Regions from separate parts of the Marinobacter sp. genome, predicted to be linked through region 1. Evidence: predicted binding sites of a transcription regulator. Region 1 holds the regulator's gene; the other holds the start of a gene.
The links. The regulator sigma-54, encoded in region 1, starts transcription at its own class of promoters, with help from an activator protein. The targets are predictions, from matches to a motif close to ANTGGCATNNANNTTGCTNT.
Positions count from the first base shown of each region.

Region 2: a site for sigma-54 is predicted at 2,422-2,441, ahead of glnK (P-II family nitrogen regulator). Genes of this name have one in related genera too.

Region 1 is NZ_OZ245935.1:1,518,751-1,526,468, forward strand. It holds gene kdsC (3-deoxy-manno-octulosonate-8-phosphatase KdsC) at 1-205, shown strand, start outside; gene lptC (LPS export ABC transporter periplasmic protein LptC) at 202-786, shown strand; gene lptA (lipopolysaccharide transport periplasmic protein LptA) at 770-1,336, shown strand; gene lptB (LPS export ABC transporter ATP-binding protein) at 1,314-2,039, shown strand; gene ACO06L_RS06920 (RNA polymerase factor sigma-54) at 2,197-3,717, shown strand; gene hpf (ribosome hibernation promoting factor) at 3,818-4,126, shown strand; gene ptsN (PTS IIA-like nitrogen regulatory protein PtsN) at 4,214-4,684, shown strand; gene rapZ (RNase adapter RapZ) at 4,713-5,597, shown strand; gene ACO06L_RS06940 (HPr family phosphocarrier protein) at 5,605-5,874, shown strand; gene mgtE (magnesium transporter) at 5,968-7,329, shown strand; gene yjgA (ribosome biogenesis factor YjgA) at 7,491-7,718, shown strand, end outside.
Region 2 is NZ_OZ245935.1:3,779,455-3,787,172, forward strand. It holds gene speE (polyamine aminopropyltransferase) at 1-549, shown strand, start outside; gene ACO06L_RS17280 (ammonium transporter) at 617-1,900, opposite strand; gene glnK (P-II family nitrogen regulator) at 1,974-2,312, opposite strand; gene ACO06L_RS17290 (accessory factor UbiK family protein) at 2,694-2,948, shown strand; gene ACO06L_RS17295 (YifB family Mg chelatase-like AAA ATPase) at 3,012-4,544, shown strand; gene trmB (tRNA (guanosine(46)-N7)-methyltransferase TrmB) at 4,616-5,350, shown strand; gene ACO06L_RS17305 (hypothetical protein) at 5,368-5,901, opposite strand; gene hemW (radical SAM family heme chaperone HemW) at 5,901-7,067, opposite strand; gene rdgB (RdgB/HAM1 family non-canonical purine NTP pyrophosphatase) at 7,073-7,672, opposite strand; gene ACO06L_RS17320 (DUF4426 domain-containing protein) at 7,679-7,718, opposite strand, start outside.

The DNA of each region.
Region 1 (7,718 bases):
CGACCTTCCAGACCTGCCGGCGTTGAGGTTCGCCGGGCTCGGCATCACCGTGCCCAATGGCTACTGGCTGGTGCAGCAACATGCCGACTACTGCACCCATGCCCGGGGTGGCGAAGGGGCGGTGCGGGAAGCCTGCGACCTGCTGCTGACTGCCCATGGCAAGCTTGATTCTGCCCTTGCGCCCTACCTGGAGCCCGAGGCATGAACTGGCTCCCGGACCGGCCCTGGCTGCGAACACTGGCACTCGCCGGCACCGTGGTGGCAGCGGTCTTTTTGCTCTGGCAAAGCGATGAGCCACCGGTCATTGATGATGATGCCGCGGCGCTGCGAGGCGATGCCGAGCCAGACGGCTTCGTGGTGAATGGCAAGTACACATCCTTCAACGAATCGGGCAACCTGAAGATCCGGTTCTCCAGCCCCCGCATTGAACAGTTCGAGGAAGGTAACCTGGCCACCATGGAATCTCCCCGCGCCGAACTTTATGGCGGCGAGAGTGCCCTGCCCTGGATTGTTGAAGCCGAGAATGGCAGCCTGCTGCAGAACCAGAATCTGGTGTACCTGACGGACAATGTCCGGATTCAGCGCACTATTGGCGAACGGGACGCCACCCTGACAACATCAAGCCTGACCCTGGATAACGACCGGGGCATGGTTTATACAGACGCACCCGTAGAAATACGCGACGTTACCGGCATTACCCGGGCCACGGGCATGAAAGCGTGGATAGACGAGCGGATTCTGGAACTGAACTCCCAGGTGGAAGGACGCTATGAAACCGGAAACTAACCGATACCGGAGCCTGCTGGCCGCTCTGCTGACGGTCGCAATGATCGGCCCGGCGGCCGCTTTCGATCTTGATTCCGACACCCCCATCAAGGTCACCGCCGACAATGCCCGCCTGGATGACGGCCAGGGTATTGCCACCTACACCGGGACTGTGGAGCTCGAGCAGGGCAACACCCGCCTGAGTGCGGACCGTGTGGTGCTGTATCGCACAGAAGACGGCCTGAGCCGGATCGAAGCCTCTGGCACTCCTGCCAGGTACCGGCAGCCGGCGCGGGATGGCGAGAGCGAAACCGATGCCCGTGCAATGAACATTACCTGGTCGGCTACAGACAGCCGACTGACCTTTGAACGGGAAGCAGTCATCGAGCAGAATGGCAACCTGTTCCGTGGCGACGTCATTCACTATGATACCGCTGGTCGGGTTGTCACCGCTGAAGGCGGGGCAGACGCTGGCGAGGGTGGCGGCCGTGTCGAGATGGTGATTCAGCCACGCAGCGCCGACAGACGCACTGATAGACAGGAAACCGATGGCAGTTCTGAGAGCCAGTAATCTGGCAAAGAGTTACAAACAGAAAAAAGTGGTAATCGACGTTTCCCTGGAAATCCGCAGTGGGGAAATTGTCGGGCTGCTTGGCCCCAACGGCGCCGGTAAAACCACCTGCTTCTATATGATCGTCGGGCTGGTCCCTGCTGATCGTGGCCGTATCACGATCGACAGCCGGGATATTACGCCCCTGCCCATGCACGGCCGAGCCCGCCAGGGTATTGGTTACCTGCCCCAGGAAGCCTCGGTGTTCCGCAAACTGTCGGTACGCGACAATATCATGGCCATCCTCGAAACCCGCCAGGGTATGGGCAAGGCCGAGCGGGAGAAAAAACTCGAGGAGTTATTGGAGGAGTTCCACATAACCCACATCCGGGACAGCGTTGGTATGGCCCTGTCCGGCGGTGAACGGCGACGGGTAGAGATTGCCCGGGCGCTGGCCATGGAACCGGCCTTCATTCTTCTGGATGAACCCTTCGCCGGTGTCGACCCCATATCCGTCAGTGATATCAAGCACATCATCCGGCACCTGCGGGACAAAGGTATCGGAGTATTGATTACCGATCATAACGTGCGAGAAACCCTGGACATCTGCGAAAACGCCTACATTGTGTCCGGCGGCCATATCATCGCCTCTGGCAATGCCGATGCGATCCTGGCCAACCAGCAAGTCAAGGAAGTCTACCTGGGCGACGAATTCAGGCTGTGACACCGAATGGCTCATTGTTTTGATGATCTGTAGCAAGTAAACTCGGCAAAGAACTTGCTAGGGTAAAATAAAACTACGGCAAGTAACCGGCATATATAGATTTTTTCACGACTTATGACACAAAGCGCTGATGAGTGACGGATCCTGAACCATGGTTATGAAAGCCTCCTTACAGTTAAAGCTGGGTCAGAGCCTGACCATGACGCCCCAGCTGCAACAGGCTATCCGGCTTCTCCAGCTCTCCACCCTCGACCTCCAGCAGGAAATCCAGCAGGCACTGGAATCAAACCCAATGCTGGAGACTTCCGAGGACGACGATCAGAACGATGCAGCTACAGAGAACGATGAGCGCGAAGCCAACGCCACCGAATCAGCTGCTGAAACCGCGCCGGAACCGTCCAGCGACTGGGACGAATCGGAAAACGGCCCGGACTGGTCTTCTGAAAACGACATCCCGGACAACATTCCGGACGACCTGCCGGTAGACACTGCCTGGGACGACATATACCAGTCTGCACCCGCCCCGGCCGCCCGCAATGACGACGAAAACGATCACGATTTCGAAACCCGAAACTCGCCCACCGAAACACTTCAGGATCACCTGGAATGGCAGCTCAATCTGACCCCGCTGAGTGAACGGGACCAGGCCATTGCCCATGCCCTGATGGACGCGGTGGATGAGCGGGGCTATCTCACCAGCCCGCTGGAGGAAATCCACGCCGGACTGCTGGATGAGAACGAGGAAGACCCTCTTGAACTGGATGAAGTGGAGGCCGTCCTGCACCGCCTGCAGCACTTTGATCCGCCCGGTGTGTTTGCCCGGGACCTTCAGGAATGCCTGCTGATCCAGCTCAACCAGCTGCCGCCAGACACGCCCTGGCTGGCCCAGGCGCGACTGGTGATCACCCATTACATTAACCTGCTGGGCAACCGGGACTACGCACAGTTGCTGCGCCGCAGCCGCCTGAAAGAGGATCAGCTCAGGGAAGTCCTGGCATTGATCACCGGTCTGAACCCGCGGCCGGGTGACGTCATTGACCGCGCCGAACCCGACTACGTCATTCCGGATGTCATCGTTCGCAAGCACAATGGCCGCTGGCGCGTTGAACTGAATCCGGAAATTGCACCACGCATCCGGGTCAATGCCAGCTATGCTTCACTTATAAGGCGTGCGGACAGCAGTGCAGACAACACCTACCTGCGTGATCAGTTGCAGGAGGCCAAATGGTTTATCAAGAGCCTGCAGAGCCGCAATGAGACCCTGCTGAAAGTGGCGACCCGTATTGTCGAGCACCAGCAGGGATTCCTGGATCACGGCGAGGAAGCCATGAAGCCGTTGATCCTCTCGGACATCGCCCAGGCGGTAGAAATGCATGAATCGACGATTTCACGGGTAACCACCCAGAAATACATGCATACGCCCCGGGGCATTTTCGAGCTGAAGTATTTCTTCTCCAGCCATGTCAGCACTGACGAGGGTGGAGAATGCTCCTCCACGGCCATACGCGCGATGATCAAGAAACTGATTGCGGCGGAAACGCCCAAAAAGCCGTTGAGCGACAGTAAAATTGCAGCCATGCTAGGGGAACAGGGAATCAAGGTTGCGCGACGCACCGTTGCCAAGTACCGGGAGGCCATGCACATTCCGCCGTCCAACGAGCGCAAGCGGCTGGTTTGAATACCCCGGGGCGGGACGCAACACCGTATTCGCCGGCGCACAATGCGCCAGCACCCAGACCGGCTCCCGGGAGCCGGCATGATGACAACAGGAGACGCCTATGCAACTCAATATTTCAGGCCATCACGTAGAACTGACTCCCGCACTGAAGGATTATGTTTCCGAGAAGTTCGAAAAGCTCGAGCGTCACTTTGACCACATCAGTAACTGCCAGGTGACCCTGGAAGTGGAAAAGGTGCGTCAGATTGCGGAAGCCACGTTGCATGTGGTTGGTGGTGAGATTCACGCAAAGGCAGAAAACGAGGATATGTACGCAGCCATCGATGCCCTCATCGACAAGCTGGACCGCCAGATTCTCAAGCACAAGGAAAAGAATGTAGACCGGATGCACGGAAACGGCTCTCGCTAACTGGCTGTTTTCATGCAATTCATCTAATCGAGCTGCGACATGAGCAACATGTCGCAGCCTTTTTTTTAACGGAAACGCAGTCGATCCATGAGCGACACATCCCTGACCATAGACAACATTCTTGCGCCGGAGCTCACCCTCTGCAGGGTAGCTGCGTCCAGCAAGAAACGGGCCCTGGAGTTTATTGCCGAGCAGATAAACCATCAGGACAACACGCTCAGCGAGACCCAGCTTTTCAACAACCTGATTTCCCGTGAGCGCCTGGGCAGCACCGGCATTGGCCAGGGAATCGCCATTCCCCACTGCCGCCTGGAAGGCCTTGATCACGTGGTGGGCGTACTGATGACGCTTGAAGAAAGCGTTGAATTCGATGCTATCGACAATCAGCCGGTGGATCTGATTTTTGCCCTGATCGTCCCAAAAGAGGCAACCAGCGAACACCTGGAGCTGCTGAGCCAACTGGCGGAGAAGTTCAATGAGCGGTCGTTCTGTGATCGCCTCCGGCAATGCGAGGACGCCAGCACGCTGTACCAGCGCATGACCGCCTCAGGCGGCTGATATTCATTGCAGTGGAGGTAGTTTGGTCATGAAGCTGATCATCGTCAGTGGCAGGTCTGGTTCAGGCAAGAGTACCGCGCTTCATGTGCTGGAGGACCTCGGGTTCTATTGTATCGACAATCTTCCCATTGGCCTGCTTTTCCCCCTCACCCGGGAAGCGGCCAGCCAGACCAAGCCTGGCCGGCTGGGCAAGATGGCCGTCAGTATCGATGCCCGCAACCTTTCCGGTGAACTGGCCAATTTCGAAGAAATTTACCGACGCCTTCAGGAGACCGGGGTTACCGTTGAAATTATCTTCCTGGATGCCGACGAGCAGTCTCTGCTTCAGCGTTTCCATGCCACCCGCAGAAAGCATCCGCTGAGTGACGACAGGACCTCCCTGCGGGAAGCCATTACCAGCGAGAAGAAGCTTCTTGAGCCGCTCTCCAAGCTTTCCGACCTGTATGTGAACACCACGGGCATGTCCATGTACGAACTCCGGGACATGGTGAAGCAACGGGTGGTTGGCCGGAAAGACCAGGAACTGGCCCTGCTATTCCAGTCGTTCGGCTTCAAACACGGTGTTCCGCTGGATTCCGATTACGTATTCGATGTCCGATGCCTGCCGAACCCCTACTGGGATACGAGCCTCCGGAAATACGTGGGTACGGATCAGCCAGTGATCGAATTTCTGGAAAAAGAACCGGCAAGCCGGAAAATGATTGATGATCTGAAGGCATTTCTGGATACCTGGCTGCCTTCCTTCGCAGACAGCAACCGAAGCTATATGACCATTTCCATTGGCTGTACCGGCGGCCAGCACCGGTCGGTGTATGTGTGCGAGCAGTTGGGTGAGCACTTCCGGCAACGTTACAACAATGTGCAGGTGCGCCATACCGAACTGCCACACCTGCAGACCCGGGAAGAGATCTGATCGCACCATGATTCGCCGCCCGATTACCATTATCAACAAACTGGGCCTGCATGCGCGCGCCACCGCAAAGCTGGTTGCCACGGCGTCCGAGTTTGATAGCAGCGTGCGAATAAGCGGCAAGGGCCGGGATGTGGACGCAAAGAACATCATGCAGGTGATGATGCTGGCAGCCAGCCAGGGAACCGATGTGGAGCTAATTGCCGACGGTCCGGACGAGGAACAGGCCGTTGAGGCACTGGTTGAACTGATCAACGACTATTTCGGCGAGGGCGAGTAATCCCCCTTCCGTACGGCATTCACCTACAACTCTTTCTCACCGATAGCGCCTAACTCCGCTATAATACAGGCGTTTTCTGACGCCGGGTGATTCATGACCGATATTCTGGAAAAAAGCCAGGCCCGCCAGCGCCTTCGCTCCCTGAGCGAAGCCCTGGACAGTGGCGCACTGAAGCAGGTTGCCCGCATCCTGAACGGTGGCCTGAGCCCCAGTGATATTGCCCATCTGCTGGAATCCTCCCCGCCCCGGCAGCGTGCCCTGCTGTGGAACCTCGTCGACAAGCAGCTGGAAGGGGAAGTCCTCCAGTACCTGAGCGACGATATCCGTGGTTACTTCCTGAGCCAGCTGAACGCCCAAGAACTGGCGGATATTATCGAGGATTTCGAGTCGGACGACCTGGCCGACTTGCTGCAGCAACTGCCGGACACGGTGATCCAGGAAGTACTGGACACCATGGACGAGCAGGACCGCCAGCGGGTGGAGGAAGTGCTCTCCTATCCGGAGGACACCGCAGGCGGCCTGATGAACACGGACACCATTACGGTGCGCCCGGACATCAGCATTGACGTTGTACTGCGTTACCTGCGCAGGCACCGCACCCTGCCACCCATGACCGACAGCCTGATCGTGGTCAGCCGGCGGGATGATTTCATTGGCATGCTGCCCATTACCAAAATGCTGGTATCCAACCCCGCTTCCACCGTGCGGGAAGTGATGGATACCGACATCGAGCCTATTCCCGTAAGCCTCTCCGACACCAAGGTAGCGACATTGTTTGAACGCTACGACCTGATCTCGGCGCCGGTGGTGAACGAGGAAGGCCGACTGCTGGGGCGCATCACCATCGATGACGTGGTTGACGTTATCCGGGAGGATGCGGACCACTCACTGATGAGTATGGCGGGTCTGGACGAAGACGAGGACACCTTTGCGCCGGTCTGGAAGACATCGCGCCGCCGTGCCATCTGGCTGGGGATCAACCTGATCACCGCCCTGATCGCATCGGCTGTGATCGGGTTATTCGAGGAAACCATCGCCAAGGTCGTGGCCCTGGCGGTACTAATGCCCATCGTCGCAAGCATGGGCGGCATTGCGGGCAGTCAGACCCTTACCCTCGTCATCCGCGGCATGGCTGTGGGGCAGATCAGCGGTGCCAACGTCCGCTGGTTGCTGAACCGGGAGTTCCTCTCGGGCATCATGAACGGAATGCTCTGGGCCGCCGTTGTAGCCGGCGCCGCGATGCTCTGGTTCCAGGATGTGCTGATCGGTGCCATCATCGCCGCCGCACTGGTGATCAATCTGGTTGCCGCGGCGCTGGTGGGCACGGTTCTGCCACTATTTCTCAAATCGCGTAATATCGACCCGGCCCTGGCAGGCAGCGTGATTCTCACGACCGTTACGGACGTAGTCGGGTTCATGGCCTTTCTTGGCCTTGCGACGATTTTCTACGCCTAGCAATGTGTCGGATTACGCTTCGCTAATCCGACCTACGGTTGGCGCGGATTTCTATGCTTGATCGGGTGTCGGATTACGCTTCGCTAATCCGACCTACGGTTGGGTGCTCTTTTTTTGTAGGTCGGGTTAGCGCAGCGTAACCCGACAATCAGGCTGAACTTATGAAAGACGACAACGAAACACCAGAATACGACGGTCCCAGCAAATCCCAGCTGAAACGGGAAATGCACGCCCTGCAGGATCTCGGCAAACGGATGCTGGACCTGAGCAACGACCAACTGGAAACGCTGCCGATCAGCGACACCCTTCTCGCTGCGATAGAAGAATCCCGGCGTATCCGCCAGAACGAGGCCAAACGCCGGCACCTGCAATATATCGGCAAAGTCATC
Region 2 (7,718 bases), 2.3 Mb from region 1:
ATCGACGAGCGCGTCACCCGCATGTCGGAAAAGTACTTCCCGGAGCTTTGCGAAGCGAACAGTGATCCGCGCGCCAACTTCTTCTTCGGGGATGGCATTCAGTGGATGCGGGACATTGAGCCGAGCAGTGTCGACCTCATTATCATCGACAGCACCGATCCGGTTGGCCCGGCCGAAGGCCTGTTTGCCCTGGACTTCTATCGGGATGCCATGCTGGCACTGCGTGAGGGTGGCATTATTGTCCAGCAGAGTGAGTCGCCGCTGCTGCACACCGACAGCATCATCAAGGGTATTCACGAGGACATGCGCAAGGCGGGGTTCGAGCACGTGCAGACCCTGCCATTTCCTCAGCCGGTCTATCCGACGGGCTGGTGGAGCTGCACCATGGCCAGCAAGGAAAACCCGATCAAGTACTTCCGCGAGGAAGACGCCAACAACCGTCCGTTCGTGACCCGGTACTACAATTCCGGAGTTCATCACGGTGCCCTGGCGATGCCCCAGTTCATGGTGGATGCGCTGGAAGACGAGGTCCGTCCGGAAGAAGGTTAAGGTGGCAATAGGCAGACAAAAAAAGGGGCGCCGGATGGCGCCCCTTTTTCGTTACCCGTATCAGCGATTACTGCTTGCCGCTGACAAACTCCGGATAGGCTTCCATGCCGCACTCGGATAGATCCACACCTTCGTACTCGTCTTCCTCGGAAACCCTGATGCCCATGACGGCCTTCAGGATGCTCCAGACGATCAGGCTGGTAACAAATACCCAGACGAAGATGGTGAGCATGCCGACCAGCTGACCCATGAAGGTTGCGTCTGCGTCGGACAGGAGGACCGCGAAGATACCCCAGATACCCACAACACCGTGTACAGAGATGGCACCGACCGGATCGTCAATGCGCAGCTTGTCCATGGTCACGATGGAGAATACAACCAGGGTGCCGCCGATGGCGCCGATGATGGTGGCCAGCAGGGGAGAAGGGTCCGCCGGCTCGGCAGTGATGGCAACCAGGCCAGCCAAGGCACCGTTCAGGGCCATGGTCAGGTCGGCTTTGCCGAACATCAGACGTGCCACGATCAGGGCAGCAATCAGGCCACCGGCGGCAGCTGCGTTGGTGTTCAGGAACACGTTGGCAACTTCGTTGGCGACACCGATGCCGCCCAGCTTCAGGGTAGAGCCGCCGTTGAAGCCGAACCAGCCCATCCACAGGATGAAGGTACCAAGCGTTGCCAGGGGCAAGTTGGCACCTGGGAAGGCGCGGATCTCGCCTTTGGCGCCGTACTTGCCTTTACGGGCACCGAGGAGGATCACGCCAGCGAGGGCAGCTGCTGCACCGGCCATGTGAACGATACCGGAACCGGCGTAGTCGCTGTAGCTCAGCTCGTACATGCCAAATACCGCGTCACCGTTCCAGGTCCAGGAACCCTGCATCGGGTAGATGAAACCACACATAACAACGGCGAAGCCCAGGAAGGCCCAGAGTTTCATACGCTCAGCCACAGCACCGGAGACGATGGACATGGCGGTTGCAACGAAGACAACCTGGAAGAAGAAGTCAGAAGCGCCGCTGTATTCGCCCATGTCGCCGAAGCCGGCTTCAGTGGAGGCTGCAATAACGCCCGCAATCGCTGCGTCGTCCATCTCGGCAACAGTTGTTACACCGCTCAGGAAGATACCGCCGTCGTACATGATGTCGTAGCCGACAATCAGGTACATGGTACAGGCGACCGCAAACAGGGCCACGTTCTTGGTCAGGATTTCGGTGGTGTTCTTGGCACGCACCAGGCCGGCTTCCAGCATGGCAAAGCCAGCGGCCATCCACATGACCAGGGCACCGCAAATCAGGAAGTAAAAGGTATCCAGCGCATACTGGAGTTCAAAGATGTGATTAAGATTGCTTTCCATATGAAGCCCTCCGCACGAGGCTTTTCAGGTTATAAATTTTTTTGCGTTGGCTGATCGAAAAATCAGAGCTGGTTCAGACCGCTTCTTCGCCGGTTTCGCCAGTCCGGATCCGGATGGCTTGAGCCAGTTCAGTCACGAAGATCTTGCCGTCACCGATCTTGCCGGTGTTCGCCGCCTTGGTGATGGACTCGATAACCTGGTCCAGAAGGTTGTCGCCGATCGCAACTTCCACCTTCACCTTGGGCAGGAAATCCACCACGTATTCCGCGCCACGATAGAGTTCTGTGTGGCCTTTTTGCCGACCGAAGCCTTTGACTTCAGTGACGGTTACGCCTTGTACGCCAATCTCGGATAGTGCCTCACGGACATCATCCAACTTGAAAGGCTTGATGATCGCTGTCACAAGTTTCATTGCTTTCTCCTTGGTAAAGCCGTCTCAACAGTGAGGGCCCGTCGGCCGGTTGTTGAGCTCGGGATGCTGCCACCTCGCACACCAATTGTGCGGATTGCGTACGAGAGCTTTAGCATCGTGTATGCCAACGCAAAAAAATATTTTAAAAACAATAGGCTACAATATCCGCGTACCAGAATGGCGCAAACTTGTGCACCAAAATAGAGCGGGTAGCCGGCCAGTGAGCCAATTTGGAGCGAGCTCCCTGGCCCTTCGCCACTTATTATAGGGTCGACCACCTACAGTATGGCAGGGGCTGCGGTGTGATACACTCCCGCTAACCGGCAACCGGCCCTGTCTTTTAGTCGAAGCCGGATATTTCAGGAATTTGTGAGGTGACGTGTGAAAGGTCCACAGGATATTTTTTCCCAGCTGCAGGGCCAGTTCGGCCAGATTGTTCCCGACATGGCCCGCGCTGCACGGGAAGATTTTGAAACCCAGGCCCGGGCCACCGTGATGGCCGTTCTGTCTCGCCTGGAGTTGGTAACCCGGGAGGAGTTTGACGCCCAGCAGGCAGTCCTGCTGAAGACCCGTGAAAAGGTCGACGCGCTCGAGAAGCGGGTGGCCGAGCTGGAAAATTCCCTGCAGAAACAATAAATCCCGGACACGCCCGGCAGGATGCCGGGCAAGCATTTCCGGTCACCACCATGGAAGGTTGTCATGCTCGCTATCGTTCACTCTCGCGCCACCATTGGCGTGTCCGCCCCCGCCGTTACTGTTGAAGTTCATCTCTCAGGCGGGCTGCCTGCGCTCTCGATCGTAGGGCTGCCAGAAACCGGTGTCAGAGAAAGCAAGGAGCGTGTTCGAAGCGCCCTTCTCAACGCAGGCTTCGAATTTCCCGCTCGCAGAATTACCATCAATCTCGCGCCTGCTGATCTGCCCAAAGAGGGCGGCCGGTTTGATTTGCCCATTGCCCTGGGCATCCTGGCGGCTTCGGGCCAGATTCCGGTGGACAGTCTTTCCGATTGCGAATTTCTTGGCGAATTGTCCCTTGATGGTGCATTGAGGCCGCTCAAGGGTGTATTGCCGGCTGTGCTTGCCGCCCGGGAGGATCAGCGGAGTTTGCTGGTTCCGCACGGGAATGCCGAGGAAGCGGCCCTGGCCAGCCAGGGTGACGTATTGGCCGCCGGTCACCTGTTGGCGGTGTGTGAGCACCTGAGTGGCCGCGCCCGTCTGGTGCCAGTGCCCAAATCTTCGCTGCAAGAGCCGCCGGGCAACAAGGGGGAGGTGCCGGATCTGTCCGATGTCCGCGGCCAGCGGGTTCCCCGCAGGGCATTGGAGGTGGCAGCGGCAGGTAGTCACAATCTGCTGTTCTTCGGCCCACCGGGAACCGGCAAGAGTATGCTCGCCAGTCGGTTACCCGGTATTCTTCCGGGGCTGGATGATGCTGCTGCCATGGAAGTCGCCAGCGTGCATTCGGTGGCCGGGCTTCCTATTCGTCCCGGGGGCTGGCGGGAACCGCCCTTCCGATCGCCTCATCATACCGCATCGGCTGTTGCCCTGGTGGGCGGGGGCAGCAGCCCGAGGCCCGGGGAAATCTCCCTGGCTCATCGGGGCGTACTTTTCCTGGATGAATTGCCAGAGTTCGAACGTCGGGTTCTGGAGGTGTTGCGGGAGCCGATGGAAACCGGTGAGATCTCGATCAGCCGCGCGGCGCGGCAGGTGAATTTTCCAGCGCGATTTCAGGTGGTGGGCGCAATGAACCCTTGCCCCTGTGGTTATAGTGGTCATCCCACCATCGAGTGTCAGTGCACGCCGCAACAGGTTGCCCGTTACCGATCGAAAATTTCCGGCCCGCTTCTGGACAGGTTTGACCTGCACGTTGAAGTGCCTGTGCAGGGCGGCGACGTACTGATGCAGCAGGGCGGGGATGGTGAAACCAGTGCCGCGGTCCGGGAACGTGTCCTGATTGCCAGAGCCCGGCAATCAGAGCGGGGTTGTCTGAATGCCGCCTTATCCGGGCGTGAACTGCAGGCCGCTTGCAGGCTGGATCGCGAGGGAGAGCAGTTGCTCACCGGTGCCATGGAAAAGCTGGGACTTTCGGCCCGTGCATTACACCGCATATTGCGAGTTGCCCGAACACTTGCAGATCTGGAAGGCTGCGAAGAGCTTCGCCAGAGCCATTTGGTTGAAGCACTGGGCTACCGGCAGCTGGATCGACAACAGGGTCGTAACTCGGTGGTCTCCGCCTGAGCGAGGACACTCTGGTAAACTGTTGGCAAATACCGTTAAACAGACCCGCTGCCTGCGGTTAAGGATTGCAGATGACAGACCATAAAGAACCGCAAAACTCCCAGGATATCGCCGCCGAATCGCCGGTAACCACCCGCCGTGGCGTTCGCAGCTTCGTTTTGCGCCAGGGCCGAATGACAGAGGGCCAGAAGAAGGCGTTTGAGCGTAGCTGGCCGAAATACGGCCTGACCCGTGAGGATGGAATGATTGATCCACGCGAGGTCTTTGGCCGGGACAACATGCTCAACCTGGAAATCGGTTTTGGTATGGGCCGGTCCCTGGCTGAAATGGCCGAAGCGGCTCCCGAGCAGGATTTTATTGGTGTTGAGGTTCATCAGCCCGGTGTTGGCGCATTGCTCAAGGAGATTGAGGATCGGGGCCTGGAGAACGTCCGCATCTACAGCATAGACGCCAACGATGTCATTGATCTTTGCCTCCCGGACGCCTGTCTGGACCGGGTGATGGTGTTCTTCCCCGATCCCTGGCACAAGAAAAAGCATCACAAGCGCCGCCTGATTCAACACGAGTTTGTCCAGCGGGTTCGTCACAAGCTGAGAGTGGGTGGCATCCTGCACTTGGCGACCGACTGGGAGAATTACGCCGAGCACATGCTCGAGGTGATGAGCGAGTCTGAAGGCTTTGCTAACACCCAGGAGTCCGGGGGGTATTCACCGCGCCCTGACGACCGTCCGATTACCAAGTTTGAAAAGCGCGGTGAAACCCTGGGGCATGGCGTCTGGGACCTGTTGTTTTACCGGACCAACTGATAACCGGTGAGAGGGTCCTAGTGATGGGCCAGAGGGTGGCGCCGGGACGCGCGGATAATCACCAATCCTGCAATTCCGAGCGTGAGCGCCGTGAACTTGATCAGCGCGCACAGGGTTGCGGAGAGGCTCACTTCATCGGTGGGTGGATTGAAATTATTCAGCAACAGGATGTTCTCTGCGCCATCACTGAGGCCGGCGGTCGCGAACAGGGCCCGTACCCATCGGGCTCCCATTCGCTCACGAATACCGGGCCGGTCACGGGTGAAATGCCGTGTGAGATTTATGAGGGCGAGCATGTAAGCCGGGATGAACAGGAAGTCCAGCCACAGTGAAACCTTCGCCCAGGCAACCCCTTCGCTTCCCCAGCTGCGAAAAATGGCGTGGGCCTGATCCGCGGTGCCGGCCAGTTGATAGCTGACGATACCCTGGGGCGCGGAGGCGGTCTGTAGTGGCTGGTTGACCATAAGCAAGGCGAACAGCAGCACGGCAGCCACCACCAGGCTGGCTTTCAGGCTTTTCGGAAAGGCCGCCACTCCGTGTGCAGGGTCCATTACAGAAAACGCTCCAACAGGCTGTTCAGGTATCTCTGGCCCAAGTCAGTGGCCTGGAGCCGATCGATCACCATCAGCTTTTCATTTCGCAGTTGTTCAAGTTTTACCCCAACTGTTGTCAGGGGTAAACCCGTTCGTTCAGAAAAAAGGCTTTCATCCACTCCTTCTTTGAGCCTGAGGGCGTTCATCAGGAACTCCAGGGGTAAATCTTCCGCGGCTATGGCGTCTGTGCCAGCGGTACGGCTCCCGATCCTTTGCAGGTAGGCTTCGGGTTGGCGGGTTTTCCAGTAGCGCCTGATGCTGCCGTCGGCCAGACTGATCTTGCCGTGGGCGCCGGCCCCGAGGGCCAGATAGTCCCCGAAAGTCCAGTAGTTCAGATTATGGCGAGAGGCCTTTCCGCGGAGGCTCCAGGCCGAAACTTCGTAATCCTGGTATCCCTGATTGTGCAGCAAGTCTGAGCCGCGTCGATAGATGTCCCAGAGATGATCGTCGTCCGGCAGGTCTGGAGGCCGACTGTAAAATTCAGTATTGGGCTCGAGGGTCAACTGATACCAGGACAGGTGAGGCGGCTCGTAGTCCAGGGCGGTCTGGATGTCCTCAAGGGCCTGCTCTGGAGTCTGGCCCGGTAGGCCGTGCATCAGGTCGACGTTGAAATTGTCGAAGCCGGCTCGGCGAGCGGTGCGTATCGCGCGGTGAGCGGCATCGGCGTCATGAATTCGGCCCAGGGCTTTCAGGTGATCGGCGTTAAAGCTCTGCACGCCGATGGACAGGCGGTTGATGCCCGCCTTCCGGAAGGCTTCGAAGCGGCCGGTTTCAAGCGTTCCCGGGTTGGCTTCCAGAGTGATCTCGGCATCTGCCTCAAAGTTGAGTCTTGCCTGTAATTCCCGGAACAGCCGATCATAGAATTCTCCGCTCATCAGGGAGGGAGTGCCGCCGCCAATGAACACGGTTTCTATCGGCCGGTCGGTGGCAAAGGCCAGGTCCTGGTCGAGGTCTTCGAGTAGTGCCTCCAGATAGGCGGACTCGGGGATGGCCCCGGTAAAGGCGTGGGAGTTGAAATCACAGTAGGGGCACTTCCGCACGCACCATGGCACGTGAATATAGAGACTCAGTGGCGGCCGAACCGCCGCTGGCTGTCGATCTTTCGCGGTCTCAGCGTCGTTCAACGGGGTCAGGCCTCGGCCTTCAGCTGTTCCATTAGAATTTTCAGGGCTCGTCCGCGGTGGCTGATGCTGCTTTTCTCGGAGCGGGACAGTTTGGCCGCGCTGCAGCCATGCTCAGGAACAAGGAATACCGGGTCATAACCAAAACCGCCATCGCCCTGGGGTGATCTGAGGATCGAGCCCGGCCAGCGGCCATGGCAGATAATGGGGGTTGGGTCGTCTGGGTGACGGAGGTATACCAGCACGCAGTGAAACTGGGCGCCCCGGTGCCCATCTGGAACGCCGGCCATGGCGTCCAGCAGGGCGTTCACGTTGTCCTGGTCGGTCGCCGCCTCGCCGGCAAAGCGGGCGGAACGGACGCCGGGGCGGCCTTCGAGTGCATCCACCGCCAGACCGCTGTCGTCTGCCAGGGCCGGGAGCCCGGTTTCCCAGGCGGCATGGCGGGCCTTGAGGATCGCATTTTCGACAAAGGTCACCGCCGGCTCCTCGGCTTCACCGACGCCCAGTTCACCCTGGGCAACCGGCGTCATGCCCAGAGGTGACAGCAGCTCGGTCAGCTCGGCGATTTTCCCTTTATTATTGCTGGCGATGACAAGTCGGTTGGTCATATAGGCTTAATCGCTGAACAGTGTGTGAGCAAACCGCACCGCCAGG